Regions from separate parts of the Bacillus songklensis genome, predicted to be linked through region 2. Evidence: riboswitches for the same ligand, from Rfam matches in the RefSeq annotation. Region 2 holds a riboswitch; each other region holds the start of a gene.
The links. A riboswitch is a leader RNA that binds a small molecule or an ion and turns the genes downstream of it on or off. The one in region 2 is predicted to bind thiamine pyrophosphate.
Positions count from the first base shown of each region.

Region 1: it holds a riboswitch for thiamine pyrophosphate, as region 2 does, so the genes downstream of both, thiC (phosphomethylpyrimidine synthase ThiC) here and thiM (hydroxyethylthiazole kinase) in region 2, are expected to answer to the same signal.
Region 3: it holds a riboswitch for thiamine pyrophosphate, as region 2 does, so the genes downstream of both, ACFOU2_RS11580 (acetylornithine deacetylase) here and thiM (hydroxyethylthiazole kinase) in region 2, are expected to answer to the same signal.

Region 1 is NZ_JBHRZT010000072.1:236,798-247,447, forward strand. Features, by position in the region: partial or broken gene ACFOU2_RS19965 (metallophosphoesterase) at 1-244, opposite strand, end outside; gene ACFOU2_RS19970 (VOC family protein) at 752-1,159, shown strand; gene ACFOU2_RS19975 (hypothetical protein) at 1,217-1,897, shown strand; gene ACFOU2_RS19980 (alpha/beta fold hydrolase) at 1,878-2,690, shown strand; gene ACFOU2_RS19985 (hypothetical protein) at 2,772-3,062, opposite strand; gene ACFOU2_RS19990 (LLM class flavin-dependent oxidoreductase) at 3,443-4,465, opposite strand; gene ACFOU2_RS19995 (molybdopterin-dependent oxidoreductase) at 4,820-5,410, shown strand; gene bluB (5,6-dimethylbenzimidazole synthase) at 6,274-6,918, shown strand; TPP riboswitch at 7,169-7,283, shown strand; gene thiC (phosphomethylpyrimidine synthase ThiC) at 7,420-9,201, shown strand; gene ACFOU2_RS20010 (serine protease) at 9,222-9,392, shown strand; partial or broken gene ACFOU2_RS20015 (glyoxalase) at 10,270-10,536, shown strand; gene ACFOU2_RS20020 (hypothetical protein) at 10,541-10,650, shown strand, end outside.
Region 2 is NZ_JBHRZT010000072.1:360,344-370,993, forward strand. Features, by position in the region: gene ACFOU2_RS20560 (MerR family transcriptional regulator) at 132-1,103, opposite strand; TPP riboswitch at 1,315-1,418, shown strand; gene thiM (hydroxyethylthiazole kinase) at 1,479-2,321, shown strand; gene ACFOU2_RS20570 (hypothetical protein) at 2,960-3,091, shown strand; gene ACFOU2_RS20575 (S8 family peptidase) at 3,248-4,195, shown strand; gene ACFOU2_RS20580 (hypothetical protein) at 4,583-4,705, shown strand; gene ACFOU2_RS20585 (alpha/beta hydrolase) at 4,862-5,794, shown strand; gene ACFOU2_RS20590 (3-hydroxyacyl-CoA dehydrogenase NAD-binding domain-containing protein) at 6,149-6,247, shown strand; gene ACFOU2_RS20595 (DMT family transporter) at 6,331-7,317, shown strand; gene ACFOU2_RS20600 (DMT family transporter) at 7,446-8,351, opposite strand; RNA gene ssrS (6S RNA) at 8,596-8,774, opposite strand; gene ACFOU2_RS20610 (copper resistance CopC family protein) at 9,153-9,695, shown strand; gene ACFOU2_RS20615 (copper resistance D family protein) at 9,701-10,650, shown strand, end outside.
Region 3 is NZ_JBHRZT010000052.1:54,087-64,736, forward strand. Features, by position in the region: gene ACFOU2_RS11535 (dynamin family protein) at 1-1,103, opposite strand, end outside; gene ACFOU2_RS11540 (isoprenylcysteine carboxyl methyltransferase family protein) at 1,777-2,331, opposite strand; gene ACFOU2_RS11545 (type III polyketide synthase) at 2,336-3,424, opposite strand; gene ACFOU2_RS11550 (hypothetical protein) at 3,735-3,887, shown strand; gene ACFOU2_RS11555 (GNAT family N-acetyltransferase) at 4,145-4,687, opposite strand; gene ACFOU2_RS11560 (ABC transporter substrate-binding protein) at 4,970-5,983, opposite strand; gene ACFOU2_RS11565 (ABC transporter permease) at 6,009-6,776, opposite strand; gene ACFOU2_RS11570 (ABC transporter ATP-binding protein) at 6,766-7,443, opposite strand; gene tenA (thiaminase II) at 7,526-8,197, opposite strand; gene ACFOU2_RS11580 (acetylornithine deacetylase) at 8,202-9,494, opposite strand; TPP riboswitch at 9,599-9,700, opposite strand; gene ACFOU2_RS11585 (nucleobase:cation symporter-2 family protein) at 10,001-10,650, opposite strand, start outside.

The DNA of each region.
Region 1 (10,650 bases), 120 kb from region 2:
TGGCAGCCAAGTATTCAGCACCGCCTGTCTGGATTTCTAATACATTTTGATATCTGTCAAGTTGACCGTGAAAATCATTTACGCCTAACAATTGAACTTGAATATAGTCATTGGCTTTGGAATGATTGAGTGAAGTTGCTGCGTGTTCATATGTTCCCAGAATGAATAGTAACAGTAAGAACACAGATGATACTCTTTGAAGTATTGACAACTTCTGATCCCTCCTCATAGGTGTCATCTTCATCGTAACATTGAAGGTTTAAAACAATTTAAAGCGAGAGTAAAGTTTTTATTAAAGTTTAAATAAGAAACGGAGTGAGGGAATGAAATGAATTGGGGGAGGGGTTTAGAAAGATTCTCCCTCATGACAGGAATATAAGATACATCTTTTATGGATAATCCCGTTTTTTTGAAAATATGATAAATATTGTTAACGGAAGAATGAACATTAGTTTATAATTTACTCGATAATAAAAAATTAACAAACGTTCGTTTCTTCTATGCATCCATGTACACAAGTTTAGTTTTAACGAATAGGGAAAATGCCTTGTTATCATTCTGTGTTGTTTTTCTGAGAGGTGTGTACTGCATTGCCTTTTACTTTCGGGGAGGATGATCTTCAAGGTTAGATTTGCTTAATGGATATAAATCCACATAAAGAATTTGACATGAGCAAAAAACGCCTATGTCAAATTCTTTACGCATAAGCGGCTGACAAGTAAGAAAAAGATAGTGAAGGAGATGGGAGAAAATGGAGAAGGAAAATCAAAACATGCAACCCAGCATAGAAAGACTTGATCATCTGGTGTTGACGGTCAAGGATGTGGAGGTAACATGTGCGTTCTATTCACGAGTTCTTGGAATGAAGGTCGTAACGTTTGGGGAAGGACGAAAAGCACTTCAATTTGGCTGTCAGAAAATAAACCTCCATGAGCATGGGAACGAGTTCGAACCAAAAGCCCACTGTCCGGTTCCAGGGTCCGCGGATTTATGCATGATTACAAATGTTCCTATAGGACAGGTGATAAGCCATCTGAACCGATGCGACGTTCCGATTGAAGAAGGGCCTGTCCCGCGAACAGGGGCGACCGGGAGAATCGAGTCTGTCTATATCCGTGATCCGGATCGGAATTTGATTGAAATAGCTAATATCGTGTAAGTGTAAGGATAAAGGGGAGAATCACATTGCGGCCGACTAACAAACGAAGGGTCTATGTTGACCTTCAATCACAGCCCATTAAGAGCGCGAATAAAGAAAAAATACTGGACACGGCCATCGACTTATTTTCCAGGAAAGGGTACACCGGCGTTTCCGTACAAGGATGAGCTGCTGGCAACGATCTTTCACAATTTTCGCCGGGATATCGTGAACATTCTGCCTCCGATCGAGCAGCTCCACGACATTATTGTGCGCATGACGCCAGAACAGTTTCTGCATCGCGGTGTACAGAATTTCATGGATCATATCGATGATCCTATCATGGAGAAAATCTGGCGCATCGTCTATAACGAACAGTACCGTGACTCTGAAGCAAGAGATATCTTGCTTCAGGACATTACCTATAGGACTTTAGACTTTTTGGAAATCGTTTTTGAAAAAATGATGGAGCTGAAACGTATACGGCGGCTCAGTCCCCGGCTGCTTGACGCGGAGTACCAGTACCCCCTTTTCGCGATGGTTGCAGAGTATAATTTGCTGCATTATGAACAGAAGGATACAAAAGAAGTTGTGCAGCGAATGGCCGATCATGTTGATTTTTTTATCGAGAATGTGCAAATCGAGCTGTTACTGCACTCTAAGAATAAAATGATTTGCAAGCTATACATATCATTGACTTTTGATTTAAGAATACGGCGGATAGCTGGGGGTGTGATCATTGCCAAAGGTTCTTGTTAACGGGATGACCATGAATTACGAAGTAAGAGGTACGGGTAAACCAGTTCTCTTTATCCACGGAAGCGGCGTGTCCTGGAAAATGTGGGAGCCGCAAATTGAATCGCTTTCAGAACGATACGAAATGATGATGATTGATATGAGAGGACATGGTGAATCATCAAAAATCTTTCCAAACAATCAATATTCGATGCGGGTTTTAGCTGAGGATGTGAAGCACTTCCTGGATGCTATGGGAATCTCCAGGATTTCCATTGTCGGTTTATCCCAAGGGGGTGTTGTGTCCAGTTTATTTGCTGTGCAATACCCTGAATATGTTGAGAAATTAGTTCTTTCCAATAGTTATAGTGAAGTGCCGAAAGTTGCTGGCTGGGTATTACATGCATCAAATGCCATTTTCAAATGGCTGCCTTATGAACTGATTTTAAAGCTAATCCTCATGCCTTATGGGAGAGACGAATACACAAAGAAAATCATTCGAGATTCGATTAGTGTCGATAAAGAAATGCTATTGGCGATGAAAACATCTGAATTTCCAGAGCATACAAACGAGCTCCACAAAATAACAGCTCCCACTTTAGTGATGGTGGGAGACAAAAAGAACATTGGTCCCGAAGTGCAAGCGGGAGAAATTATTTTTAAACATATTCCCGATGCGGCATTAGCTATATTCAAAGATGCATTTGACCCTTTAAGTACCATGCGCCGCGATATTTTTAATGAAATGGTTTTGGATTTTTTAGACGGAAAACGATTAAAACAGTATGACGGGATTACCTATGAGTATAAAGATTAATTTACGTATCAGTGTCTGTCACATTTGGCATATTTAGATACTTAAAAGCAATAAAAAACAGGTAAGGGTTGCTCACCTGTCCTAGAATGGATCGTTATTATGATCGCTGAATGCCTCGATTGCTTGATCAATCGCACGATAGGCGCCTCCAAAGGCGTTTGTTGCAGAAAGGTCCTCAGCATTCTCCAATTGTACTTGTGCATGTTTGGCATGTGTAACCGCACGGATGACATCTTCCAACATGGCAGCCTTGTCGCCGGCTGCAGCCTTTGCCTGTTCCAGTTCTTTAATGCAGTGGTCCAAGTCATGCGCTTTTGGATCGTCGAAAGATTGTTCCAATGCGTCTTTCACATGTTGCAATACTTGTTTCATTCGTTTCCCTCGTTTCCCTCGTTTTATTAAAAGTCATTTCCATAAGGTAGTGTGACCAACTTGTTGCCCTTTATGTAAGATTCTTTTAAAGAGGGATGTTGCTTTCTCCATTTTGTCTGCTTTATGTCGCATAACATTATCCGGTAATTGCACCGTTCTTTTTATCCGCGCCTGTCACTATCCGAAAATGGTTGAATGAATCAATGAATTCGGGTGGTGCAGGTACGTTTCGTTCATTACAAGATGGTGAAGAAGGATAAAATGAAAAAGGAGCCGGCTGGTATATTTACTGCCTGGCTCCTTTCTTACGCTTTCATTCAGCACATGAAAAACTGTACAAAGTATCATGATAGTGCGTATATCAAATCAATTGTTTTTTCCTATTTCGTAATCTCAGCCACAATTTCGAAGGAACGAAGACGCTTCTCGTGATCAAAAATCTGGGCATTTACCATGATTTCGTCGGCCTGGGTATCATCTAAAAATTCCTGCAGCTTTTCCTTGACGGTCTCAGGGCCTCCAATGATGGAGGAGCCGAGTTGTTGTTCCAGGACTTCCTTTTCGTACTCGCTCCAGAGATCGTCCATGTTGTCCACCGGCGGTTGCAGCGGTGCTGGATGATTCCGGATCAAGTTCAGGAATTGTTGCTGCATGGAAGTGGCCAGGCGGCGCGCTTCCTCATCGGTATCGGCAGCAATCACATTAACCCCGACCATTGCATAAGACGCATCCAGCACTTCCGAAGGACGGAAGTGACGGCGGTATAACTCCAGAGCCGGCAGTGTGTTGTTAGGCGAGAAGTGGCTGGCAAAGGCAAATGGCAGACCGAGCTGGCCGGCCAGCTGTGCGCTGAAGCCGCTTGAACCCAATAACCAAATTGGAATGTTCAGCCCCTCACCAGGAATCGCCCTTACATGCATTTTTCCTGAAGCTAAAGACGGATCAAAATAGGCGCGCAGTTCAGCCAATTGCTCGGGGAAATCCTGGCCATCGCTTCTGCGGTCACGTCTTAAAGCATGTGCAGTAAGCTGGTCAGTGCCCGGTGCACGGCCGAGACCCAGATCGATGCGTCCCGGAAACAGAGACTCGAGCGTCCCGAACTGTTCCGCAATCACCAGGGGAGCGTGATTGGGCAGCATGATTCCGCCAGAGCCCACTCGGATTTTTGATGTGCCGGCTGCCACATGGCCAATGACGACAGATGTCGCCGAACTGGCGATACCGGGCATATTATGGTGCTCTGCCAGCCAGTAGCGGTTATACCCCCATTTTTCAGCATGGCGTGCAAGATCAAGTGTATTTCGCAACGAATCGGAAGGACTGCCACCGACCACAATCGGAGAAAGATCAAGCACGGAAAATGGAATATCACTTAGTCGTTTTCCGTTTACATTTACAGACATATTTTCATCTTCTTTCTTTATATAATGATAGATGCCTATGGGGACAAGCTTTTCACGTTTTTTATTCTTTACCCGTTCCCCCTTAAAAAAGCAACTATATTTTATCAATTTTTTTTGATGTTTTAAAATATAACGACTCGATGACAGAAACAGCTGGACGAAGTGAAAGATATACATTCATGCGGGTATCGTGTAATTTATTATGTTTAAAGCGTTAATCAACATACTCCGGTTATAAGGATTCAGATTAGAAAGAGCCTGGCTTCAATATGTTGCATCCCAAACGGCTAATGGGTATCATTTATGTTAAAAAGCACCATCTATAGAAAGTGGTACAAGAAAGGATGAAGCAAGATGGGAAACAAGCTGCCTCCCGGTCAATTTGAAACAGAAAATTGGCCCATTCTGCATCAGGGGGATGTGTACGAATTCAGTGAAGATACATGGAATTTCAGATTATTTGGTGAAGTGAAGGAAGAAGTCTCCTTATCATATTCAGACGTGATGAAGCTGCCAAAGACTGTATCCACCATTGATATGCATTGTGTCACGACATGGTCAAAATTCGGGACGACGTTTGAAGGAATCGCACTGCGTGAGTTGGTGAATCTAGCTGAGCTCAATGAGGGTGCAAAATATGTCAAAATATACGGCTACTATAACGGCGATCCGTTCGGATATTCAGCAAATATGCCGCTCGAACCATTGTTAGGGGACGACGCTTTGTTTGTTTATCGGTGGAAAGATCAGAACCATGAGTGGGAGGAGATTACCCCGAAGCATGGTTACCCATTACGTTTGATTCCGCCGGCCTCCTTCTATTTATGGAAAGGCACGAAATGGGCTTCCGGAATTCGATTTATGAAAGAAGATGAAGCAGGATTTTGGGAAGAATTGGGCTATTCCATGACAGCCAATCCATTCAAAGAGGAACGTTACCGCTGAATAAACAGGATGACGAAGCGATTCTCACTTAGCATTTGTGCCTGTGTCACTACCCGGACGTTGTCGAATAAATCGACAGGATGCTGGAGGTGGCAGGCACTTTTGTTAGGGATATTGAAGAAACATCCAAAAAACAGGCTATCTCGATTTACAGGGATGGCTCCTTCTCATCAAGAGGTATTACATAATTTCTTTCCAAGAGTGACAAAAAAGAAGAGTAGTAGTGAAATGGTTGACCGAACAAGAAAGCTTGTCATCTTTGGATGTGGAATAAAATGAATAGATTTCCTTCATGTTTGATGTTGTTTATGTGGTCCTGGTCACCAATCCATACATATTTCATTTTTCTTCTCCTTTCTATCTTATAACCAACATTAATAATACTGGCAGAAACGCTTTAGCCTTCTTATAAATGTATCGTCAAAAAACATGTTCATTTCGATTTCTTTCATAGCCGCTCGCTTTCTTCTCTTGGAAAATGATTTGCTTTTTTCAGTGTAACATTTATCGGTCGGGATAGGAACTTTTGATCATTTTTTAACTCCTGTTATAGAGCCTTCTTTTTATCCCGCTCTAACGGGCAGTAAGACCCCCACCTCAAAGTTCAGGGGAACAAAGAGGCTTAGGTGGGGATAACTGCCCATAAGAACCCGATAAGTTCAACTAACGATCAGTGGGGGATGAACGAAAACCCCCCACTGATGGAAGTTTCCTATATTCGCATTTTTTGTTCGATCTCCTTGAGCATCTTAAAAGGTTCTAAATAATGTAGCATGGACCGCTGTTGTTCATGTTATATTATTTGTGTGAATTTATATATTTTTATATAGCAGTATTTAAGAATAGAATAATGGAGGAGAACTATGTTTACTAAAGAAGAAAGGGAAGCAGTATATAAAGCTATATATAGCAGAAGAGATATTCGAAGTTTTTTGCCTAACCCCGTTCCCGTAGAGACCATACATAAAATATTAGATGCTGCTCATCATGCCCCTTCGGTAGGATTTATGCAGCCTTGGAACTTTATTTTAATTTCTTCTCAAGAAATCAAGGAACGTCTGGCTTGGGCCGCTGATAAAGAGAGAAGGGCACTAGCTATTCATTATGAAGGGGAAAAAGAAAATAAGTTTCTTAGTCTCAAAATTGAAGGTCTAAAAGAAGCTCCTTACACCATTTGTGTAACATGTGACCCAACTAGAGGAGGTTCACACGTATTAGGACGCAATTCCATTCCCGAAACCGATATTCTTTCAACTGCCTGTGCTATTCAGAATATGTGGTTAGCGGCTTGTGCGGAAGGATTAGCAATGGGATGGGTTAGTTTTTACAAGAAAAATGATATTCGCGATATTTTGGGAATTCCCCCCCATATTGATCCAATTGCTCTTATGTCTATTGGCTATACAGATCAATACCCGGAAAAACCGCTTTTAGAATTAGCGAATTGGGAAAAAAGACGATCCTTAAATGATCTTATTTTTGAAAATAAATGGGGATACCGAAAATGAAAAGACTCGTGCTCTTTCCCTTCCTTCATTCTTGAACTGACCGGGTTCGCTCAATAAGCTAAAGTTGAAGGCTGATCGTATCTTTATACATTTGGAGCCATAAGCAGAACAGGAGAAAGACAGAGCCTGTTTAAAAGTTTTCCAAGGCGGAATCAATGTGATTGACAACACGGCCTGAAAAAATATAGGTAATTAGAACTATTTACAAGTTTGAATGCGAGAGTCTATATTTAATTTGTACAATTTAAAATGTTTAGACTAGGGGTGTCCAATAAGTTGGGCTGAGAGAGAAACACGATGAAGTTTCTTAACCCTCAGGACCTGATCTGGTTCATACCAGCGTGGGGAAGTTAGAATCTACTGAATCAATAATGACGTGTGGTCATTGTTGCGTGCATACTAACATCAGCCGGGTCTTAAATATAAGATCCGGCTTTTTCATGCTGTAAATGGATTGGATTTTGTTCTTTTTCATCATCTTAAAAAGGAGAGAATGAAATCATGGTGAACAATTCAGTAAATGACATGAACCTTTCAATCATGTCTAGTTTTTCAGGAAGTAAAAAAGTTTATGTCGAGGGGTCTAGACCTGATATCAAAGTTCCGATGCGCGAGATTCGACTAGAGCCAACAACCGGATCATTTGGTGAAGAGGAAAATCCGCCTGTACGTGTCTATGACACTAGCGGCCCCTACACGGACTCTGATTATTCCGTTGATATTCGTAAAGGTCTTAGCCCTTTACGCCGTAACTGGGTTCTTGAACGCGGGGATGTAGAAGAATATGAAGGCCGTGAAGTAAAACCTGAAGACAACGGCTATAAAAAAGATGATCCCCGGGCTAATTTAGAAATCTTTCCGGGACTAAAACGAAAACCATTGCGTGCAAAAAAAGGGAAAAATGTCACCCAATTACACTATGCACGTCAAGGGATTATTACTCCTGAAATGGAGTTTATCGCCATAAGAGAAAATGTTTCTCCCGAATTTGTTCGAGATGAAGTAGCACGGGGGCGTGCGATTATTCCTGCTAATATTAATCATCCGGAAAGTGAACCAATGATCATCGGGCGCAATTTCCATGTGAAAATTAATGCGAATATTGGGAATTCAGCTGTCACTTCTTCCATTGAAGAAGAAGTCGAAAAAATGACATGGGCTACCCGCTGGGGAGCAGATACCATGATGGATCTCTCTACCGGTAAAAATATACATACAACCCGTGAATGGATTATTCGAAATTCTCCAGTACCGGTTGGAACAGTTCCGATTTATCAAGCCCTTGAAAAAGTAAACGGAATCGCTGAAGATTTAAACTGGGAAGTTTTTCGCGATACATTAATTGAGCAGGCGGAGCAAGGCGTTGATTATTTTACCATCCATGCGGGCGTGCTTCTGCGCTATATCCCGTTAACTGCCAAGCGCGTGACAGGAATTGTATCCCGGGGCGGTTCCATTATGGCTCAATGGTGTCTGGCTCACCATAAGGAAAACTTCCTTTACACTCATTTTGAAGAAATCTGTGAAATTATGAAGACTTATGATGTATCTTTCTCTTTAGGAGATGGTCTTCGTCCCGGCTCCATTGCAGATGCAAATGATGAAGCGCAATTTGCAGAATTGGAAACACTAGGTGAACTGACAAAGATTGCCTGGAAGCATGATGTTCAAGTCATGATTGAAGGACCAGGCCACGTGCCTATGCATTTAATCAAAGAAAATGTAGATAAGCAAATGGAAATTTGTCAAGAAGCTCCATTTTATACACTCGGGCCTCTTACAACAGATATTGCCCCTGGCTATGATCATATTACTTCGGCGATTGGCGCTGCTATGATCGGCTGGTTTGGTACAGCGATGCTTTGCTATGTGACACCGAAAGAACACCTTGGACTCCCGAATAAAGAGGATGTCAGAGTAGGGGTTATCACTTATAAAATCGCCGCCCATGCTGCTGACTTAGCAAAAGGCCATCCCGGCGCCCAAAAACGAGATGATGCCCTTTCAAAAGCAAGATTTGAATTTCGCTGGCGAGATCAGTTTAATCTTTCTCTTGATCCTGAAAGAGCCATGGAGTACCATGATGAAACCCTTCCGGCTGAAGGGGCCAAAACAGCCCATTTCTGTTCGATGTGCGGCCCGAAATTCTGCAGCATGAGAATTTCGCAAGATATTCGTGATTTAGCAAAGGAAAAGGGTCTTGGCTTCGAATCTGTTATTGATGAGGGATTGAAAGAAAAAGCAAATGAGTTTAGAAAGACCGGCGGCGAAATCTATCAATAACGGCAGGGAAGGAGAGTTCGATGAATCGGGTGATCCAGATTAAAGAAGAAATGAAACAGTTGGAAACTCAGCTTGAACAGTTAAAAAAAGAGCTGAACCTTCTACAAACCAATTGTGACCACGAATTTAAAACTAACAATTATATACAAGAATGTACAAAATGTCATTTAATTGAGAGCCTAAATTGGTAGCAATAAAGACGGTATTCATGGGAGATAACATAGAGTTTTTTTTGTCAAATCAAATTCGATTAATGGTTCCAAAAGAATATTCTTAAGATTCAGGTATTTAGCCTCATTTATCACTTGGATTGGAATCATATTGTAACACCCAAAAATGAGCAAAGGTGTTTTCATGATTATGTTACTTTATCTTTAAGAATAGTAAGACTTAGTTGATTTTAATGTTCGATAAAAAAGTAATTGATTGAAGTAGAGGGTAACCAAACTAGTTGAACATTTTCCTGATTCTATATCGCTGCATCGGAGAATAGCGGTCAAATAAAAGCTGAACCGCTATTCTTTTTTTCATAAGGATAGGTTAAAGAAGAGTGGTGATATTCTTCTTGAACGAACGGGGCATTAGTGAATAATAAGAACAAAAACATTTCATTTTGTTTCATAAACTTATCAATCGGGTGAGGCACAAACCCTGCCCAGGGCACTACGACAATAAGTATCCGCGTTTTTTACAGTGCAAAAAATTTAAAAATGGATCTTGACAAACTTTGGATGAATACCATATAAATATCTTAAATTAATAATAAATTAATTCGAGATAAAATAATTAAATATGATAGTATGAAACTTCAGGAAGAGAAAAAAGAAATCATGAAATTTTTGAAAAAAATCGGCTATCAGACAAAAGAGCTTTAATTTTTTTGAACAATATCTTGAATTGAAGAATAATTAATAAAGAGTAATAGGGGATTCCTATGTCAGAAGCAGCAGGATGGTATAAGAAACATTTCTCATGAGAAGATATTTTCTTATGTTGAAATGACTGATTCTTGAATTTATGGGGGAATAGTAGAACCGGATAGTGATTTGTTAAGTAAAAGAGAGTCATGAAATTGTGAGCCGATATGGTAATCAGGCGCTCTTTATTTCACTGGCGGATACCATCATCATATTGGTTTAAATACGTGGAATGGTGTAGGGGCACCCTCTCCTTTACCAAACAGTGTCGGACTAAAGTGGTTTTCACTGGTCCTTCCAAGCGAAGAAGCGAGAAATAAAGTCGTACGGCAGCTTCTTCAAATGGATGCATGGGTAACGGAAGAAAATGGAGTGGTTCTAAGATCCTTCAGGCAATCACATTCAATTATGGGTCTGACGAAATGAAGGAGATATCTCATGAATGGAATATTCCGGGCGGCGGGAAAGTGATTGCGCAAATGCCATTTGGCAAACCGGCTGCTCCAGCTGGCGATAAGGAATTCAGACCGCT
Region 2 (10,650 bases):
ATTTAAAAGAGGTTGTCCCATAAGTCTCTAATCCATGACAAAAGTGGATCTTTACTGAAAGGACCCGTCATGGAATCCTCTGATTTTGCTGGATTTTCATGACGGGTCCTTTCGTTGTCTTCATACGTAAATCAAACTCGACTCCACGGTTTCCACCATTTTTTTGCTTTTGTCTGCTGGGCTGCGGCAGCTTCACGGAAGGTTTGAACGAAATCGCGGAAGATCGTTTCACGTTCGGTAATATCGTGACGGTAGAATTGGCGTTCTTGTTCGAGTGTTTGTAAGTAGTACTCACGTTCCTGATTCATTGTTTCAATCAGTTCCTTAATCTCGCTCGAGGCTAACGAGCTATTTTTTTTGAGGCGATTTGAAATTTGATGAATGTCTTTTGCGGTTTGTTGAGACGATTTTGTTAAGATGGTAGATAAGGCTTCAATTGTCTCGACTGTTTGTTGTGCTTCTTTTGAGATTTCTTGTAGTTCATTCGACGTTTGTTCTGAAGACCTGACCATAAAAGAAGTAAAATCTTCAACTGTTTTGACTGTTTGTTCTGCTTCTTTCGAAATTTGGCGCAGTTCTTTCGCCGTTTGCTCCGAAGATTTTTTCACAAAAGAAGCAAACGTTTCAACCTTTTCCACGGTTTGTCCTGTACCTTTTGAAATTTCTTTTTTCACTTCCTGCAACACTTCGGTTCGCACTTCATTTCGTATTTCGTCCCGTACTTCTTGAAGCAAATCTCGTTTGAAGCTTTCAAATGCCTCAAACACGTCTTTATAGTGTTGAACCGTTTGAATGACTTTTCCTTCTACCTTTTCAACATCTGAGTCCGTTGAGGCTAACGATTGTTCAGAAGGCTTGGCGCTCTCTTCGGGTCTTGCCGCTTTCTGAAGAAGGTGTTCGATAATCTTGTCGTTTCCCATATTTTGAAAAGTCAATTGTTTAATTTCACGTAACAATTGTAAATCATTCTCTGTAAAAATACGCGTATTGTTTGGTCCGCGTGTCACTTCGAGAAATTCGCAATAGTTTTCTTCCCATTGTAAAATCACTCGTTTTTGAACATTTAATTTTTTAGCGAGTTTTCCTACTGTATATGTTTGCATTCACGACCACCCAACCTTTCAACACCAGTCATTAATAGAATGAATTAAGGAATATTTTGTTAATCAATTCTATTCCTCATAACTTCCTTCGTTTTCCTGCAAGGCGACAAAGGTTATCAAAAAAAGACGGAATTAGCGTTTCTTTGGCAAGGGTGTGGATGTTGTCAGTTTCTGAAATTCGTAGTATAGTAAAATGGAAATGAATAGGATGGAAAGCCACTAGGGGAGCCGCACGGCTGAGACGGGAATGTTCATCCCGGACCCTTGGAACCTGATCTGGGTGATGCCAGCGTAGGAAAGTGGAGTTGTTTTAAATAATGTGTTTAAAGCTGCTCCATTGGAGTAGCTTTTTTATTTTAATAAGGGGGAATCAAGGTGAAAATAGAAACGATTATTCGCTTGCTGCAAGAGGTAAGGGAGAGAAATCCGCTTGTACATAACATCACCAATACAGTGGTGACCAATTTTACAGCGAACGGGCTGCTCGCACTCGGTGCTTCACCGGTGATGGCTTATGCAAAAGAAGAAGTTGCAGACATGGCCAAAATCGCCGGAGCGCTCGTATTAAATATTGGAACCTTAAATGAAACAGAAGTAGAGGCGATGATGATTGCCGGAAAATCGGCCAATAAACACGGCGTTCCTGTCGTATTTGATCCGGTTGGGGCAGGAGCCACTCCGTACCGTACACAAACAGCCCGCAAGCTTTTAAAAGAGCTTAAGATTTCCATTATTCGAGGGAATGCCGGTGAAATTGCAAATGTCATCGGTGAAAGCTGGGAAGTAAAAGGGGTAGACGCGGGAGAAGGAGTGGGAGATGTTGTGACCCTTGCTAAAACAGCGGCAAAACAACTCGATTGTCTTGTGGTCATTACAGGAAAAGATGATGTCGTTTCAAATGGTGAACAAACCGTCCTCATCGAAAATGGCCATCCCATTTTAACGAAAGTGACTGGAACGGGTTGTTTATTAACATCGGTGATCGGTGCCTTCGCTTCTGTTTCAATCGATTTAATGGCTGCCTCAATCTCCGCGCTTGTGTATTATGGAACAGCAGCGGAAATAGCGGCAGAGAAAACGGCTCATCATGGACCGGGAAGTTTCCAAGTCGAGTTTTTAAATCAGTTGGCTACTGTGACAGTTGAGGACCTCATGGAAAGAGGAAAGATAAATAGGGCAGAAAAAGCATTGAATTTTTGGGAAAGAGATTTGTCGTGAATGGCAAGTCTCTTGTTTATTTTTCTTTGCCACTCGACAGCATAAAATAAGTAATAAAGGATGATATGCGTTAAATGCCAGAAATCAAGCCGCTTTGATTGCGCTGAACAAGGAAGAAAATCATCAATGAAGATGGCAACATCTGCAAAAATGCCTGTCGCTCCCGTTATTCACCTGAATTTAATAAATTGAACTATGTTCTAAATGAAAAAATTAAAGCTTGGCTTTAAAAATGCATATCGATATAACAAGGTGAAAAGTCTCGAAAAATTATGATCATCTAAAAGAGGAAATGAAACATAAAATGTTGAATAGGAAAAAGTCGGTTTTTCCACTTTTAGTGGATACAAATACGACTCAATCAATTATGAAACATAGCTTGAAACTACCTGTGTAAAGGAACTTAACGATATAATTATAATTATGTCAGGAAAATAGTTTTGAGTTGATAATTGGGGATATATCCTTTTTCCTATTCTTACAATAATGCTTGTATCAGCATGTTGGGCATGCTAAAATGAGTACAAGACATACATTCCAAATTTATCCTATAATACTTTCCACTAAACAAGTAAAGGTCCTATCCAGTGTTACGAACATCGGAATAGGACCTTTTTGTATAGAAAGGAGGGGATAATGTGTTTGGGTGGTTTGAGCAGTTATTGCAACTGTTTGCTTTAGGTGCCACCATATTTACCACAATCACAATAGGGATCAAAAATATTAATGAAATGAAGAAAAAAACAAAAAGAAAAAGACGTTTCTTATAAAGAAAACGTCATCACATTATTTGCTATACGTCTATTATAATCAATTTCTCACTAAAAGATACCGTTATTTGCCACTGCCTTATGACATTTTCTTGAAGAAAACGGGATAATGCTGGAATGTATGTTATGTTAAAAAAATGGAAGGGAGAATGGCATATGGGAAACATTCAATTAATTCCTTATAAGGTACAAGCTTTGGTGAGACAGACAACGGAAATACCGCAAGGAGTGCAGTTCGTAGAGGCTCCAGAATTATGGGAAAATGGAGCAAGCGGCGATGGGGTTATAGTGGCCGTCATCGACACAGGATGTGATGTCAATCATCCGGACTTTGAGTCACAAATTATCGGAGGATATAACTTTACGACAGATTATGACGGTGATGTAGACAATTTCTCTGATAACAATGGTCACGGAACCCATGTTTGCGGAACGATTGCAGCCATCGAAAACAACCAAGGGGTGGTCGGCGTAGCACCGAAAGTAAAACTTCTCGTGTTGAAAGTGTTAACTGAATCGGGAGAAGGAACGCTTGAAGCGGTAACGGAGGCAATCGATTATGCGATCAATTGGAGAGGACCAAACCAAGAAGAAGTTCGTATTATGTCCATGTCGCTTGGCAGCAGTGTGGATGATCCGGTTCTTCATGAAACTATAAAGAGAGCGGTGGCTCAAAACATCCTTGTTGTTTGCGCAGCCGGGAATGCAGGCGATGGGGAGTATACAAGTGATGAATATGAATATCCGGGATCCTATCCAGAGGTTGTTCAAGTCGGTTCGGTCAATCTGCAAGGAGAGATTTCTGATTTCAGCAATTCGAATTTAGAAGTAGATTTGGTCGCACCGGGTGAGGGTATTCTCTCAACTTATTTAAACGGGGAGTATGCGAAGCTATCCGGAACATCTATGGCAACCCCGCATGTATCCGGCGCAGCAGCCTTATTATTGGAGCAATACGAAAGAACGTCCGGCAAAAAAATGACTGAGTCCGAATTGTACGGGACTTTAATTAAAAGAACGGTTCCCATTGATTCCAGCAGAAATGAGCAGGGGAATGGGGTGTTGAAACTCTTCTCCTCGACTATGAAGCGCACGACTGTTTAATCATATAGAAATAAGACCGGTTCCTGGGGCTTCATTCTACCTAAGAGCCGGTCTCCTGAAAAAGGACCGTCATGGGAATTCCGTTGAGTGCTTTCCTAGACGGTTCATTTTCGTTTGAAGCATTTTTACTGTCCATATGAAAATGAGGGGTTTTTCAACGCTTGAACAATTAAAATAACGACCTCATTGATTTCTGCAAGAGCCTCCATTTTTGCTTTTAAAAAGAGGTTTTTGTTTTTTTTAATTAAACTATGTTCTAAAAGAAAAACTTGTAAGAAAAAATCAGCTCATAAGAGGGGATTTTAACCATGAAACGGACCGAAACAACAGGTGCATATTAAATATGTAGGGAATCCTACATATTTAATATGAATGGAGGTTTTCATCATGACAAAACGGAATCGCAGATCAAAAGCAGGCGCACAAAACACAAAAGCAATTACCGAGTTTTCACAAGAACTGGCCGCTAATCCTGCTAATAAAAAAGCGGAAAAATCGCGCCCCCATTAATGAATTGACCCTCCCTGAACAAGGAGAGGGTCTTTATTTTATCGGAATTTTCCGACCCTTTCTGAAGGATATACTATTATTAAAGGGAATGGGAACCAATTACGAATGCCCTATGCGACGGAAGTAAATAAACTAAACAAATAAAAAAGGTGGAACATGAAACAAGTCATCGAAAACATTCGAAACAATAAAAATCTGGTTTTTACCTGCCAATCATCAGAAATGAATGAAGATATCAAACGATATGTTCATTATTATAAACTTCCAACGGAGGATGTTTCCTACTGTTGCGGATATGAGCCAATAGGTCATGAACGGCTGTTTGTTCAGTCTTTTCGTCCTCGACAGCTCAAGGGGCATCTTCTTCTTCTTCACGGGTACTACGATCATGCGGGGGTGTTAAGTAAGGCGATTCGTTTTCTCGTTCAACAACACTTTCATGTCCTGACATTTGATTTACCGGGTCACGGGTTATCAACGGGGGAAAGGGCGGCCATCGCGGATTTTTCCCTTTATGTGGAAAGCGTTCGGGAAGTCATTCGCAGACACTTATCTTCAGCAGCTCTTCCTGTGTATATCGTCGCCCACAGCACCGGGGCTGCTGCGGCCATTGATTACATATTGAATGATAAAGAGGCGTCCGCGATTCAAAAAGCGGTGTTCGTTGCTCCTCTTGTCCGTTCATACCACTGGAATGCGACCTCCATCAGTATAAAGGCACTAAGGCTATTTGTCCGTCAACTAAAGAGGGTGATCCGAAACAATTCTTCCGATGCAGCCTTTTTGAGGTTTATGAGGGAAGATCCCCTCCAGCATGACAAAGTGCCCCTCAGCTGGGTAGAAGCGCTAATGAAATGGAATGACTCCATTGAGAAAGGAGAGCCCAGCGCTGCTAACGTTCTCGTCATTCAAGGGAAAAAGGATACAACGGTGGATTGGGAGTATAATATCGTGTTTTTATTAAGGAAGTTTCCCAATATCACTGTTCAACTTGTGGAAAATGGCAAACATCATTTATTGAACGAGGAAGAGATGACAAGAAGGCAAGTGTTTAATTCCATCAACCGCTACTTAACATCAGGGGGATGACCTAAAAGCATAAAACAGGCTTTTAGGTCATCCTATTTATCTACATGATTTCGTCAGTATAGATCTCGTATAAAAAAACACTTCTTTGGCCAGAAAAGGGATCTTCGTTTGTCGGCTTTGATAAGCGGACGTTTGAGTGGGAGAAGAATGAACCTGCACGGCTAAATCACGAGCGATAAGTATGGCCGCTTTATATGGAGAGGATTGCTTCCACGGGGGGATGTGTCAAAAATTCCTCTACATATGTTCAACACGTTTTTTGAACATATGTAGAGGAATGAAAGGAAAAAAGCGACTTTTGTCGAACTTTTTTCTATGTCACACATTTTCATTCAGCAAAGGGGAGAAGCAGTCATGAAAAAAATTGCTGTATTAGGCGCAGGTGTCATGGGCCATGGGATCACCCAAATTTATGCGCAAGAAGGATACGATGTTTGTTTAGTAGAGGTATAAGTTTAAACTGATATTTAAATATTCAAAAAAAGGCGGGTAACATTTAAGTCCCAACAAGAAAGAAGGGAGGATGAGAATCTTGAGTGGCAATAAAAGAAAAGGGGGATTATCATGTTATGCTGAATGCAATAAAGAATCAATATGCGTATTTTCTTTTGGTTTTAGCCAATATGATATGGGGTGGCAATTTTGTAATAGGTCGTATTGGAGGGGATTATTTTCCACCCTTTACCTTTTCGTTATTTAGATGGATCATCGCTTTTTTATTACTGACTCCGTTTATGTTGAAACGCCTGAAAGCAGACTGGAACGTTCTCTGGCGTCATAAATGGATATTGCTCCTTTTAACGATGACAGGTGTTGCAGGATATAATACAATCCTTTATTTTGCTCTGCATTTTACAACATCTATTAATGCTGCTGTTGTTAATTCGACAACTCCATTGTTTATTGGTATTTTTTCTATTTTTATTCTTAAAGAACGAATCACGTCTATTCAAGTGGCCGGAATCAGTTTATCCATTATAGGTGTTATTTTTATCCTTTCAAAAGGTTCTCTAGAAATATTGCAAACTTTATCCTTTAATGTTGGAGATCTATACGTTTTGATTGCGGTTGTATGTTGGAGTTTGTACTCGATTATTATTAAAAAATATTCAAATATATTGCCAACCAATACAACTTTATATATTACATCTTTCATAGGAATTTTTATGTTGATGCCATTTAGTATGTTTGAATTAAAACAACCGGATGTTGAGGTTGTATTTACTCCATTTTCTATTTTTATCTTGCTTTATGTAGGGGTGTTAGCTTCAATTGTTGCTTTCCTATCATGGAATACAGGGGTACCGAAAGCAGGCGCAGCCAAATCCGGTATTTTTCTGAATTTACTCCCTGTTTTCGCGGCGATCTTTGCGACGATATTTACAAATGAATCCTTAGTATGGTATCAAATTGTCGGTGGTTTCATTGTTATTTTTGGTGTTTTGCTTTCTTCGAAGACGGCACCAAGAGCCGCTTCAAAAGAAAAGGTATCTTCACGTACATATCCGGAAAATGTATCTTAAAGAATGGGGGCTTGGTTTGTTCTTCAACTAATCGATGGTTATACTTTTAAAAGAAAAACAGAAAGACCGATTGATAAAATCGGTCTTTCTGTTTTTTAACCAACACTCGAGCAAACGAATCCTTTATACTAAGAGGCAAGAGTGTTGTTTCGTTTCTTTCTTTTAAATTGAAATGTGGATAAAATGACAGCCGTAACAATTAACAGTGCGCCAATAAAAAAGTTCTGGTGCAATGTCTCATGCAACAACAGCCAGCCTAACCATGTGCCGACAAGCGGCTGAAAGAAGAAAAATAAGGAACCGACGGTCGCATCCATCATTTCCATTCCTTTGTTCCAAAAAAAGAACGCCCCGGCCGTCGACACAATGCCTAAATATAAAATACCGAGCTGTACGGAAAGAGAAGAAATATCTATGGATGCTGACTGAATTTCCCATATCATAAATGGGGTAGTGAATACAAGAGCAAACAAAATGGAAAATGCTGTAATGGTTAACATATGCAGCCGCTCAGAAGCGATTTTGACATATACGGATAGCAGCGCCCAAGTGACAGCTGCTCCGACAAGCGCGAGGTTACCTGTAAAAGCGGAAGAAACACTTCCGTTCCAACCGACAATGCATAATACCCCGGCAGTAGCCATAAGAAGGGACATGATTTTTTGCTTCGTTAATTTTTCTTTCAGCAACAACCAGGCCAAAAGGGCAAGAAACACTGGAGTGGCCGCTGTAATGAGAGAAGCGGTATGGGCATTGGATAATTTCGTACCGATGAATTGAAGGGAAATCGAGACAAAGTATCCGATAAACCCAATCCACAACATAAGCAGCCAATCATGCTTTCTTATCGTTTCTGTATGACGGTATTTCCGATACCAAATAAGACCGAGAACGAAAAAAGCAATCATGTATCGAAGCCAGACGAGAGTGAGCGGGGGAATGAACTCCAGCACGTATTTGCTTATTACATACATGCTTCCCCAAATGCTTGCTGCAAGAGACAAATAAAATGCACCTAGCCAGCTGTTTTTCATCTAAACATACCTCCGTCATTTTAAAAGTGAATTCTCTTATGAGAAGACGAGGTATGAATTACCTTCATCTTCCTTTAGATGAAAGCAACAGGCTGATCATTTTCAAACAATATGTAGTACATTGCCTTCATTCCTTTCTTTTTGAGTTAATTATATCAATATTCAGAATATTTTTGGTAAAAAAATAAACCGGTTTGCTTGAGATCGTTTATATAAAGAAAGATGTAAATGGACTATGTAGTAAAACACCCCGCTCTGCCGTAACCCAAAGTGTCTCAAAACCCGCACTCGCAGGTGGGTATTCGCACAGCCGGGTTTAACGTCCCTCATCCAAGGGCATGTTATCTGCAGCTGATTGTTGAATTCCCTTATTATTCACATCGGTTTGAGACAACAACGAGCATACGAGCATCGCAGGTATGTACAAGATTCTTTATCATCTTCTGCAAAAGAATCTGTATGGTAAATCCCCATAATCAATGTAAATCGTTTGTATAGTTATCATAGCGAAAGTAGAGGCGTTTTACAAGTAGACTTTTCTTCCAATTTAAGGGGATGGGCTTCGCTTGTGAACGACCTCCTAGACTTTAAATAAACAAAAATTATTTCTTTCTGAAAGGGTCCATTATCAAATCCGTGCTCTTAACTGATTCTTATGTCGGGCCCTTTCAGGAGGATGGCGGAAGGCATGTTTTTTATGCCTTCCGCCATCCTCTTTTCACAGTTTCAACACATTTCCCTGATATCTTTTTTAAACGGCAAGAAAATACATAATCTAATCATATGAAAGGAGTCAACATCATGAAAAAAATTCTTGTGCTTATCATATTGGTATTTTGTATCAGCACGAGTCAAGCTTATGCCCACACGGCTTTGGAGTCTTCTGTACCTCAGGATGGAGAAATTATAAAGGAACCGCTTCAGGAGATGGTTTTAAAATATGCGACGAAAATTGAGAACGGAAGTACATTTGAATTGAAAAATTCCAACAATGAAAAAGTCCCGGTTAACGTAACGGTGGAAAATGATCTATTGAAAGGAACGACTGAACAACCGCTTCCAAATGATCAATATACGTTAGATTGGAACATTGTCGGAGCAGATGGACACCCGATTAAAGGATCGCTAGCATTCCGTGTCGATGTCCCTGAGCAAGCGGCACAGGAGCCTGCTGAAGAAAATACCGAAGAAAAGGCAGAAAATCAAGTTCCAGAAACAAAAAATGAAGAGATGGTGGAACAAGAGGCAGAAGAAACATCTTCTTCTTTCCCGATTGTCCTTGTGGTTATTTTAGGAGCCATTGCGGTAGGAAGCTTATTCTTTTTACGAAAAAGAAAGGGTTAAGTTGAATGTTTTACGTCACAGTTGTCAGTGAAACACTTTTATATTTTTTCTTTTCTATGCTAATTGGATATTTCATTTTAGAAACAAGGCCAGCGACCAGACGTCCAATCGTTTCCGTGCCGCCTGGTTTACTTTATCTAGCCGTCATCGCACTCCCTGTTTTATCGTTTTTTCCGGTGTTGCGAATTGTACTATTTCTTAAAGAACAAATCGGATTTTGGAAAACAATGGATTCCGTGTTGTGGACATTTGAAGCGGGACAGGCATGGTTGGTTACGGCCGTGCTTTCCCTTGTGCTGCTTATGTTTACGTTCATCGCAGTGACGCAAAAACGAAACGAATTGTTTTATATCGCTCTTATTTGTATGTGGTTTCTTGTACTAACGGTAGGATGGTCCAGCCATGCCAGCTCTCTTTCTTTTTGGAAAGGGTTCATCGCACATACTTTTCACTTTTTGGCGGTGATCGTCTGGACAGGTATTTTATTGAATGTCGGATTTTTTGCAAAAAAGCCGGCCAATTGGTCCGCCTTTTTGAAATGGTTTACACCACTGGCGGTCGGATGTCTCATCGTTTTGTCCATCTCTGGGTTTATCATAATGGATACGATTGTGCCGTATGAGCAATATGCGAATATATGGCTTATATCATATGGACAGACGCTGCTGTTTAAGCATTTATTTTTGTTGCCTATTCTTCTTTTTGCCGTCATCAACGGGCTATTAATGAAAAAAACAATGAAAGAAAGCGATATTTTCAGTCCTTTACCATGGTTAAAAGCGGAGGGTGCGCTATTGTTTATCGTATTTGCTTTAACCGGTCTGTTAGGACAGCAGTCACCCCCGCATGAATTGGAAACGGCGTTGAAAACAGAGGGAGCGTCTCCGCTGTTTGAAGAGATTTACAGAGGGACGGTCCTGCCGACTATGACGGTCAATCTAGATGTTAATATGTG
Region 3 (10,650 bases), on a different contig from region 2:
CAGCTTTCGATGAATAAGCGCGCTTTTTCTCTTGTCTCATACGGCATGAGATTCGCATTTTGCAAAATGGCTTTGGCTTCAGCCCAAAAGGTTTGTTCCAGCTGCTTTTCTTCATTTTCAATTTTTTGCTGCTCTTGATCCAGCGTATACATGTTTTGGACCAACCGCTCCCTTTCTTGCTCCGGCAAACCTGTAAGCACATTTGCATAGATAGCTATCTCTTCTTCCTGTTGCTTTTCAATAAGCTTTACATGATGATCGATCAGCCTCTTCATCCCCTGAATGAGGTGCTCTTCCATATACTGTTTTTTTTCAAGGACATAATGATGGAGCAGCTGTTTAACTTTGTCCAATTCGTTATATGTATGATATTGATTTTTTAAGGTTGTGTAAAAAATATCATCGGGCTCGACTTGCCAATTGGCAAAGGACTGTCTGACAGATGCCTTAAACTGTGGAAAAGTCAATTCATTATCCTGATGTTTATCGATTTGATTGATGATTAAGTATAGTTTTTTTCCTTGTTGTTTCAGCTCTTTTGTAAATTGAAAATTCAACTCTGATTGAACATGATTGTAATCCATCACATAAAAAATGACGTCAGCTAAATGAAGTGCTGATTCTGTCGCGAGCCGATGGGCATCATCTGTTGAATCAATCCCCGGTGTATCCATGACCGTAATTCCTTCTGGAAGCTGATTCGTTTTAATTGAAAGGTGAATGGATTCAATTTCATCCCCGTCTATTGCAAAAGCTTTAATTTGTTCATAATCATATGGCGCCAAATAGCGAACAGGTTCACTTTTTTTGAAATAGACGGTCGCATGCTCTTCTCCTGCCTGTACGGACACAAGATTGGCACTCGTTGGAATCGGACTTGAAGGCAGCAAATGATAACCTACCAGCTCATTGATCATACTGGATTTACCAGCCGAAAAATGGCCGCAAAAGGCGATGACAAACTGCTGCTCCGACCACTTTTTATAAAGCTGAACAATCTTTTTAGCGTTCTGCGCATCTTCTTCTTTCATAAAACATTCATATAATGCCGCTAACTTTTTGGCTGTCTCAGATGAATGACTTCGCTGTTTCACATCCAACATCGTTTATACCCCTTTTTCCCTTTGTTTATCCCGCATTAACGGGCAGTAAGATCCGCACTTCAAAGTAGCATAATCGAAGGAAGTTTAAGTGGGGATTACCGCCCGTAAAAGCCCGATAAGCTCAACTAACCATCAGTGAGGGATGAAGACCTCTCCCCCCCCCCACTGATGGAAGTTTCCTTTATAACCATTTTACTTGATTTCACCTTCATTTCCTATTATAAATATTTGAATTATTTAATTTTTGCATCACCCCTCCAGCGGGCAAAGGGCAAAGGATAAAGAAAAAGGAAGTGCCTTTTTCGAGCACTTCCCTTTTTATAACTACCGAGCTATCTTACGCCTTTTGTGCGTTATGTATACCTTTTAACACGTATTTCCCTACTATGGCATAAACAGCCACTGTTCCGATCACGAATAAGCTTACCATTATCTTCACCTCGTTAATATTTGTGAAAGTGATAATCTTTATCAGTTGCTTTTATCTTATCATGAAAGATAATCATTTTCAATGAGAATTTTTATCCCGCATTAACGGGCAGTAACCCCCACTTCAAAACTGAGCACCATCGGAGAAGTTTCAGTGGGGATAACTGCCCGTAAAAGCCCGATAAGATCAACTAACCATCAGGGGGGGCTGAAAGAATCCCCCCACTGATGGAAGTTTCCTTTATCATTTCTTTGCAGGCCAAAATCGAGCTTGCTGTCCTGTCTTGTTGTCATAATCCGTAAACGCACACAATGCTTTTTCTTCCATTGGGATACGAACCGCTAAAACAAACAGATTAAGTAAGCTAAACAGGATCATCGTTATATATGCTTCAAACAACAAAGGGACCACTAAAAATTCAAGTGCCACAATGACATAGTTTGGATGTTTCAAAAATCTGTAAGGACCTTTTACTACCACTTCTGTCTCTGGAAGAACCATGATTTTCGTATTCCAAAATCGGCCTAATGACGTAATGACCCAAACCCGACCTGCCTGTGTAATGATAAACATGATAAGCAGCAATACCCAGAGTGACGATAATTGTTTTTCCATCAGCACCACTTCACTCGCCAAGGATACAAAAAATAGACTATGTACAAGCACAATCCATTTATAATGGGATGTTCCGATTTCGACGGCCCCCTGTCCCAGCATCCATTTTTCATTGCGTTTAGCCACGGCTAATTCAAGCAGCCGCTGCATGATAATAAACGTTAACATGATATAAAAGAACATATGCCTACCCCCACTTCACTAAAAGCAGCTCAGAACTGAATCCAGGCCCAAGTGCCGTAATGAGCCCGTGTTCCCCTTCAGCAGCCCCGTTTCTCAAGAATTCGTTTAACACATACAACACGGTGGCAGATGACATATTTCCATATTGTCTTAAAATATGAAAAGAGTGTTCCATCATTGAGGGTTCAAGCTGCAACGCTTTGACATACGCTTCAAGCACTTTTTTGCCTCCAGGATGAGCAATAAAGTGGCGGATGTCCATTGTGGTAAGCTGATGTTTCTCTAAAAACGGGGTCACTTGACCCCCGTACCATTTTTGAACGATGGACGGAATATCCCTCGAAAAAATGACAAAAAGGCCTTCATTTTTAATGTCCCACCCCATCACATCCTCTGAATGGGGCATAAGGGTTGATTGGGTATCGAGAATAACGGGGTGAAGGGATAGAGTTGAAAAACTCTGGACCTCCACTTGATTTCCCGCGATAAGCGCACATGCAACCCCATCTGCAAATAAAGAGGTTCCGATCAAATTGCTTTTAGAACGATCATTATGCTGAAAGGTCAGGCTGCAAAGCTCAATGGATAGGACGAGAACTTTCGCATCAGGAAAAGCAAGGCAATATTCATGGGCACGGGCCAATCCGGATGCTCCGCCGGCACAGCCTAATCCCCAAATCGGAATTCGTTTTGTATTCGGCGAGAAAGGTAATCGATTCATGATTCTTGCATCAATACTTGGTGTGGAAAGGCCGGTAGTGGAAATGTAAAAAATCGCATCGATTTCCTCGTAAGGAATGGGCTGTTTAAGATAGGCCTCATGACGTAAACATTGATTGATTGCTTTTGTACCGAGCTCTATGGCTGCTTCAATAAAGGCATTATTTTTTTCTTCAAATGAATGTTGTTCACAAAACCAGTCTAAATCTTTAACAAAATGCCGCTTTTCGATTTCTCCATTTACAAACACCGTTAATAAACGTTCAATGTCTTTAAAAGACTGAGAAAACAGCCGGCGGGCAAATTTTACCGTTTCTTCTTGCTTTAGTTCAAAAAGAGGAACCCCCATTCCAATCGATACGATTTTAGGCACTATCTTCACCTCGACTTCAACATTCATTATAATTTTTGTGAGGATCGGAAAATTTATACGAAACAAAAAAAGCTTTCCCAAAAAGTCGGGAAAGCCTCCGTTTTGAAGGAGTGATTTGTTGTGCACTTTTATTATAACGCAAATCACTACTCGTTCCATAAACAATATCTTCCAAATAATATCGAGGTCTCTTATTCAAAGATGAACGGTTAACCATAAATTTGAGAACTTAATAAAATCTTTATCCCGTCCCTTTTGTATGATTTTCTTCCTTTCGAACATATTAAGCCTAAATAAGGAGGAGATTGTAATGGTAAATGAAAATCACGCAAAAGTGGCAAAACTTTCTGAAGAGCATAAATCACCGTATCTGGGGAAAAAGCCCGGTCAAGAACCTGTTCATTTTAAAGACAATACCCGCGGTGAGACGGAGCTGCCCGTCATGATTGATGAGAACAAGTAAAATAAAGAGGGGAGTGACTCAAAAGGGGAAAATCACCCCTTTTGAGTCACTCCATGCAAAATGGACCGTTATATAAATCCAGTAATACCAAGGATTTTGATTGACGGTCCATTTTGCATAAAACATAAAACCGATCTTTTTTTGAACTTATGGGTCAGCCCCCCCCTCCTGTCATGAACCCGCACGGCAGATTGAACAAATCGGGGACTGGGCATGACCGGGTCCTTTCAATAAGAAATGCTTAACTGTCTTGTTCATTAATCAAAGAAGATTGCCATAAAGATTTCATCAACATACTCGCCATTTAAATTTGCCTGCTCCTTCATGACACCTTCTTCATGGAAGCCAGCTTTTTTGTAGAGCTCATATGCGATAGGGTTGGAAGCAAAAACCGTTAAGCAAAGTTTATGAAGCTTTTGTTCACGGCACCAGTTGAGTGTATAATCCATGAACCGCTTCCCGATCCCCATTCCTTGCGCTTTTGAAATCAGCCATGTACGGAACATTCCCGTATGATGCTTCATTTGTAAATCTCCGCGCAATACACGGGCGATTCCGACTACTTCTCCGTCGACTTCTGCTACAACGTACATGTTCTCTTTCTTCTCAACAGAGCGAATGAACCTTTTTTCTTCTTCTATTGTTCCTGGCTCTTCTTTTTGAATATATTGGCCGGCTTCAATAATCTCCTGAACGGCGGTTGTAATTTGTTCTGCATCACGCTCTTGAGCCGGTCGGATCGTCACCATCTTCCCGTTTTTCGCTTCGAATATCACAGTTTGCATCATCGCAGTTGTCATGTTTCGTTCCACTCCATTTCAACTTCGTCCATTCTGTATTGTTAGTGTTAGCGTTCTTTAAAAATTTATCCGCTCTAACGGGCAGTGCCCCCCGCTTCAAGCTGCGTTAAGTGAAGGAACACACTGCTCATAAGAGGCCCGATTTGTTCAACTAACACCCCAAAATGATGAACGATCAAAGGCTAAATCCGCGAATGATACGCATGGAAAAATGTTATTTCAAGCAGTAAAAAAGCGGCAGGGATCATCCAAATATTGGATGATCCCTGCCGCTCTATAGACTTAAAAATTCACAAATGCATCCTTAGCATTTATTTCGGTTTTTACCACTTTATTATCATGTAACCACTTAGCAACATTCTCCCATGTTTGTGAATCCTGATAGCCGAATGTTTTATCCTTTGCATCCATAAGTGGGAGAAGGATTTGTAAGCTCTTTGTTTCCACATCCTTATCTAGTGGAGATGATTTGTCTTCATGCTCCAATAAAATAGCCAAACCATCTTCCGGATGATCCTGAACATATTTTTGTCCCTTCGTAATGGCTGCCATAAATTTCTTAAACACTTCCGGTTTCTCTTTCAGTTGTTTTTCACTGGAAACCAATACCAATTCATAATAATCAGGAACGCCAAATTCTGTTGGATTTAAAGCAAGCATTGGGTGACCCTCTTTTTCAAGCAACAATTTCTCATGATTGATATAACCACCGATAAGAGCATCTGTTTTTTTCGTTGCCATTGCAGGAATCAAATCCCAGCCAACATCGACCATTTTAATCTTTTGCGGATCGCCGCCATCGGATTTCACCATCGTTTGGACAATTGCTTCATCCAGTGGAATGGAAGGATATCCGATTGTTTTTCCTGCTAAATCCTTTGGCGATTTAACGGGACCATCAGCAGGGACCATTAATTGATTGAGCGGGTGGCGAACAAGAGCCGCAAACGATTGAACAGGAATATTTTCTCCACGTGCCACAATTACCTGTGGTTGATAGCTAACCGCCATGTCAACTTGGTTCGCCGCAACTAGTTTTAACGGGTCGTTTGTATCAGCAGGCATCTTAATATCGACATCTAAGCCCTGTTCTTTAAAATATCCCTTTTCCTGTGCTACATAAAGTAAGGAGTGCACAGCATTTGGATACCAGTCTAACATTAAAGTAACTTTCTGGGCTTTCTCGTTAGCGGCGGAATTCTCCTTAGTGCTGGCTTGGTTATCCTTATTTCCTGCACTACAAGCACTTAATAACAGTAAAAATAAACTAATCATGACCAAAAAACTTTTTTTCATTCCCTTTTTACTCCCTTTTTTCTTTTTAGCGAATTTTATTTTTCAATAATTGCTTTTCTATTAAGCCTATTAATAAAAAGAGCACGATACCGAGTAATGAAAGCAAAAATATGGAGGCAAATACGGCATCCGCCTGTAAATTCCCTGACATTCGCCGGCTGAAGTACCCCAAACCTTCACTGGCACCCAGCCATTCTCCAATTGTCGCTCCAACGACACAATAAACGATAGACATTTTCAATCCTGACATAAAGACCGGCAATGCGAGCGGTACCTGGACCTTCTTAAAAATATGCCAACGATTCGCCCCCATCGTCAACAACAATTCACGGTATTCCTCTCCCCCGTTTTTAAGCCCATCATAAATACTAACGACGATCGGAAAGAATGCCGTTAAAATGGTGACGGCAATTTTACTCCATATCGAATAGCCGAACCACATGATAAAAATCGGAGAAATCGCAATAAGCGGTACTGTTTGTGAAATGACAAGAAATGGATAAAGTACCTTCTCCAATGCCCGGGAAAAGTGCATGCCCACTCCTAGTACCACTCCACCAATAAGGGACAGGGCAAAACCAATCAACACCTCTTTAAGGGTAGCGGGTAAATGCTCCGCCAACAAAAGTTGCCGGTTTTCCATTAATGATTTCCAGATGGATGATGGAGAAGGCAATATAAAGGTTGGGATCATCCCATGTCGTACAATCCATTCCCAGATGCTTACAAGAAGAAATACGACCAATATAAACAGGCCGTAATCTCCTGTCCATTTTTTCAATCTACTTTTCATTGTGAATCAGCAACTCCAATTCTTTTCTCATAGCAATGAACTCTGATTGATAAATTAGATCCGAACGTCTTGGCCTTGGCAGTTTGACCTTCATTTCTTTAACCCTTCGTTTGCCTTCGCCAGGCAGTAGATAAATCCGATCACTTAGTAGAATCGCTTCCTCTAGGTCATGGGTAATAAAAAGTACCGTCTTTTGTAAATCTCCCCATAATTCCAACAACCAACTGTGCATATTGTGTTTTGTTAGGGAATCGAGGGCGCCAAACGGCTCATCTAATAATAAAAGGTCTCTGCCCGTCATAATCGTTCTTAAAAAAGCAACGCGCTGCTTCATTCCTCCGGATAGTTCATGCGGATAAGCTTTTTCATAATCGGCTAAACCAAACCGGGACAACCATTTTCTGATTTCCTCAATCTTTTCTTGTTTTTTATTCTTCGTAAGCTCAAGTGGAAGCAAAACATTGTCTATTACGGTCCTCCATGGTAAAAGCAGATCCTTTTGCGGCATATAGCCGACTTTCCCTAATCTGTTTCCAGACTGTTGCCCCTCGATCCAAATTTGTCCTTGGTCAGGCTCCAGTAGTCCGGTAATTAGTTTAAAAAGCGTGCTCTTACCTGAACCACTCGCCCCGATTACGGAGACAAACTCCCCTGGCTCCACATCCATTGAGATGCTTTGAAAAATGGACTTGGAGTTCTCCTCGCCTGGAAAAGAATACGATAGTTCTTTTATTGATAATAATGGCGAACTAGACAGGCCACTCGCCCCCTTGGTAGACCATATCCCAGAACAGATATTCAAACCGAGATGTCGTTAGAAAATGTTCTTCGATGACTTGCAACTCCCTTTCTGGTTTCCCGTCGACCAATTGGTCCAATAAATCAATAAGCCAGGTAGCTAATGAACCGAATTCACTGGAAGAGTACATTTTGATCCATTCACCGTATAAAGGATGGTCGGTTGAGCCTGGATATTTTTCTGCTAACATTTTGCCAATCTCCCAGTAACTCCACATACAAGGCAGCAGCGCAGAAATTAATTCTTCGAGTGAACCATTTTGAGCCACATTCAGCATGTACCGTGTATAGGCTAAGTTGATTGGAGTTGGCTTCGTTTCCTCAAGCTGTTGATTGGTAATTCCAAACCTTTCTGCGTATTGGCGGTGCAAATCCATTTCCCCATGCAAGGTCTCATCCAGGAGCTTGGCAAAAGCAGCCATCGTCTCGATATCTTTTGCCTTCACGGCACCTAAAGCAAAAAGCTTGGAATAATCGATTAAGAACACGTAATCCTGTTTCATGTAACGGATAAAGGATTCGACAGGTAAATCCCCCTTCCCCATCCCCACGACAAAAGGATGCTGATGGGTTTTGTCCCAGATTTCCTTTACTTTTTCAAAAAGAACTTCCGTAATCTTCAACTCTTTACTCCTCCTTTCTGGTGTTACACCAGGTAGCGATAAATGCAGCTAAAACTTTAGTAAAATCTAATAATTGACGAATTTCAACCTTCTCATTTACTGCATGGGCATCCTCTAATTTTCCCGGCCCAAAAATGACCGTCGGAATACCGGCTCGGCCCAGCCATCCTGCATCGGTAACAGTAGGGGACATTCCAACTGTCGGTTTTTGACCTAATAGTTTTTCATACGAATGGGCTAAAAGGCGAATTCCCGGATGCTCAGGATCAATCTCCAAGGAAGGAAAAATCTCACCCCGATCAACAATCATCGATTTTCCTCCCCATGTGAATTGCGGCGGATTCTCTCTCAACCACGGATCGGCTTCCGCCACAGCATTGATATGCTGTTCAATTTCATTGATAATCTCTTCGTAATCTTCATTTGGGTAAAAATGAACCGTAACCCACAGTGCGCAACGATCGGCCACAAACGCCGCATGTCTGCCTCCTTCAATGACGGCAGGGTTGATGGTATTGCTGCCAGGTGCGAAGCCTTCATAGCTTTTTGTAACAGCCCAGTGGCGTTCCAGTTCCTGAAGGCCGGATATAATTTTCATCATTTTCTCAATCGCACTAGCCCCTTTTACGCCGCCACCCGCATGAATCATCTTCCTCCGCAGGCCATCATGATAGGTTTCTTTGCTTTGAATCGTTATCCAACCGGTAATGACGCCGCCCTGTCCCTGAATATGTAAATCGCTGGTATCGACGATGACAGCATAGTCTGCCGTATAGCCCCTCTCTGTACAAGCCAGCGTTCCAGCCTCGCCCACTTCTTCACCGATAACCGATTGAAATTGAAGATCCCCTTTTATGGTAATACCTAATTCTTTTAAAAGTTTAATAGCGAGTAGCGATGCCGCGATTCCACCCTTCATATCGGCAACACCACGACCATAAATATAGGAATCTTTGATATGTGCAGCAAAAGGAGAGGAGTCCCATTCTTTATCATCGCCAACTTCCGCAACATCCACATGCCCGTTTACAATCAGGCTATTATATTGCCCGGAAGCTTCCCCCGGCAAAATCCCTACAACATTCGGATCCCCTGGATAAACATCCCATTTATCCGTCTTAAATCCCAATTCCTCCAGATAGCCTTTGATGAATTCCTGCACATCGTTTGTATTTCGAGCAGGTGGACTTACCGTTGGAAACGCGATTAGTTTGGTCAGTAGTTCGATTAATTCTTCTTTTCTTGCATCCACTTCATATGAAATCCGTTCAAATAAATCCCCAGATACTGCTCTCATTTTTCTTACCCCTTTAAAAACGCATTTTTTACAAAATAAAAACCCACTCACTTCCGGAGAAATGGATGGGTTGAATTATTCATGCCCAAAAATGAGGCTGACATAAATAGCTCGTCCCACTTCCCTCCGCTGGCATAATCCAGATCAGGTTCAAAGGGTCTAGAACAAAAGTTCCATCTCAGCCATAGGCCCCCCTAGTGTGATTCGATCATATATTAAATTCAAAATATATTTAAAACTATAGCACAGAATAAATATTTGTAAAGTAATACATTTTCTCTAAGTGGTGCCCAATTCAATATGAGGGCAAAAAGGTTATCCGGTGAAGGTATCTGCAAATTTTTGGATCCTCATTCACTTTTTTATTTCACAATGAGATTCACTTAATCAATTGATAAAAAAAACGCCACCTCCAAATTCTCACCAAAAAGGAAGAAAATGCAGACGACGTTTTAACGTATTTTATACGTGAATATGTTGGATAAATACTAAGGAAAGGTTACGCTTTAGGAAACCTTTTGATCTACCATGTTTGTTACATTCGTTACTTTTTCTTTTTTCTTTAAAATGTTAAACACAATATTTAATACAATCGCCGTAATACTGCCCGCTACGATTCCGTTCGCCGTCAGGATTTGGAGGCTTGGGGGGAATTTGGCAAACAAATCGGGAACGACCGTTACGCCCAATCCCATTCCGACGGAACAAGCGATGATCAATAAATTTTCTTGAGAAGCGAAGTTCACTGTACTTAACATTTTAATTCCGTATGCTACGACCATTCCAAACATCGCGACCATGGCACCGCCAAGTACCGGATTCGGAATAATGGTCGTAATGGCAGCAATTTTCGGAACGAACCCAAGCAGCACTAATAAGCTTCCTGCTGCAACAATGACATTTCGTGCTTTGACACCCGATAATTGAACAAGACCGACGTTTTGGGAATATGTCGTGTACGGAAATGCATTAAACAATCCTCCTAGGATAATAGCCAATCCCTCTGCACGATACCCATTTTCTAAATCTTTTTCCGTTAATTTGCGTTCACAAATATCACTTAGTGCAAAATAAACACCAGTTGATTCCACCAAACTTACAATGGCAACAAGCAACATGGTTAAAATGGCTGTTACGTTAAATGTCGGCATTCCAA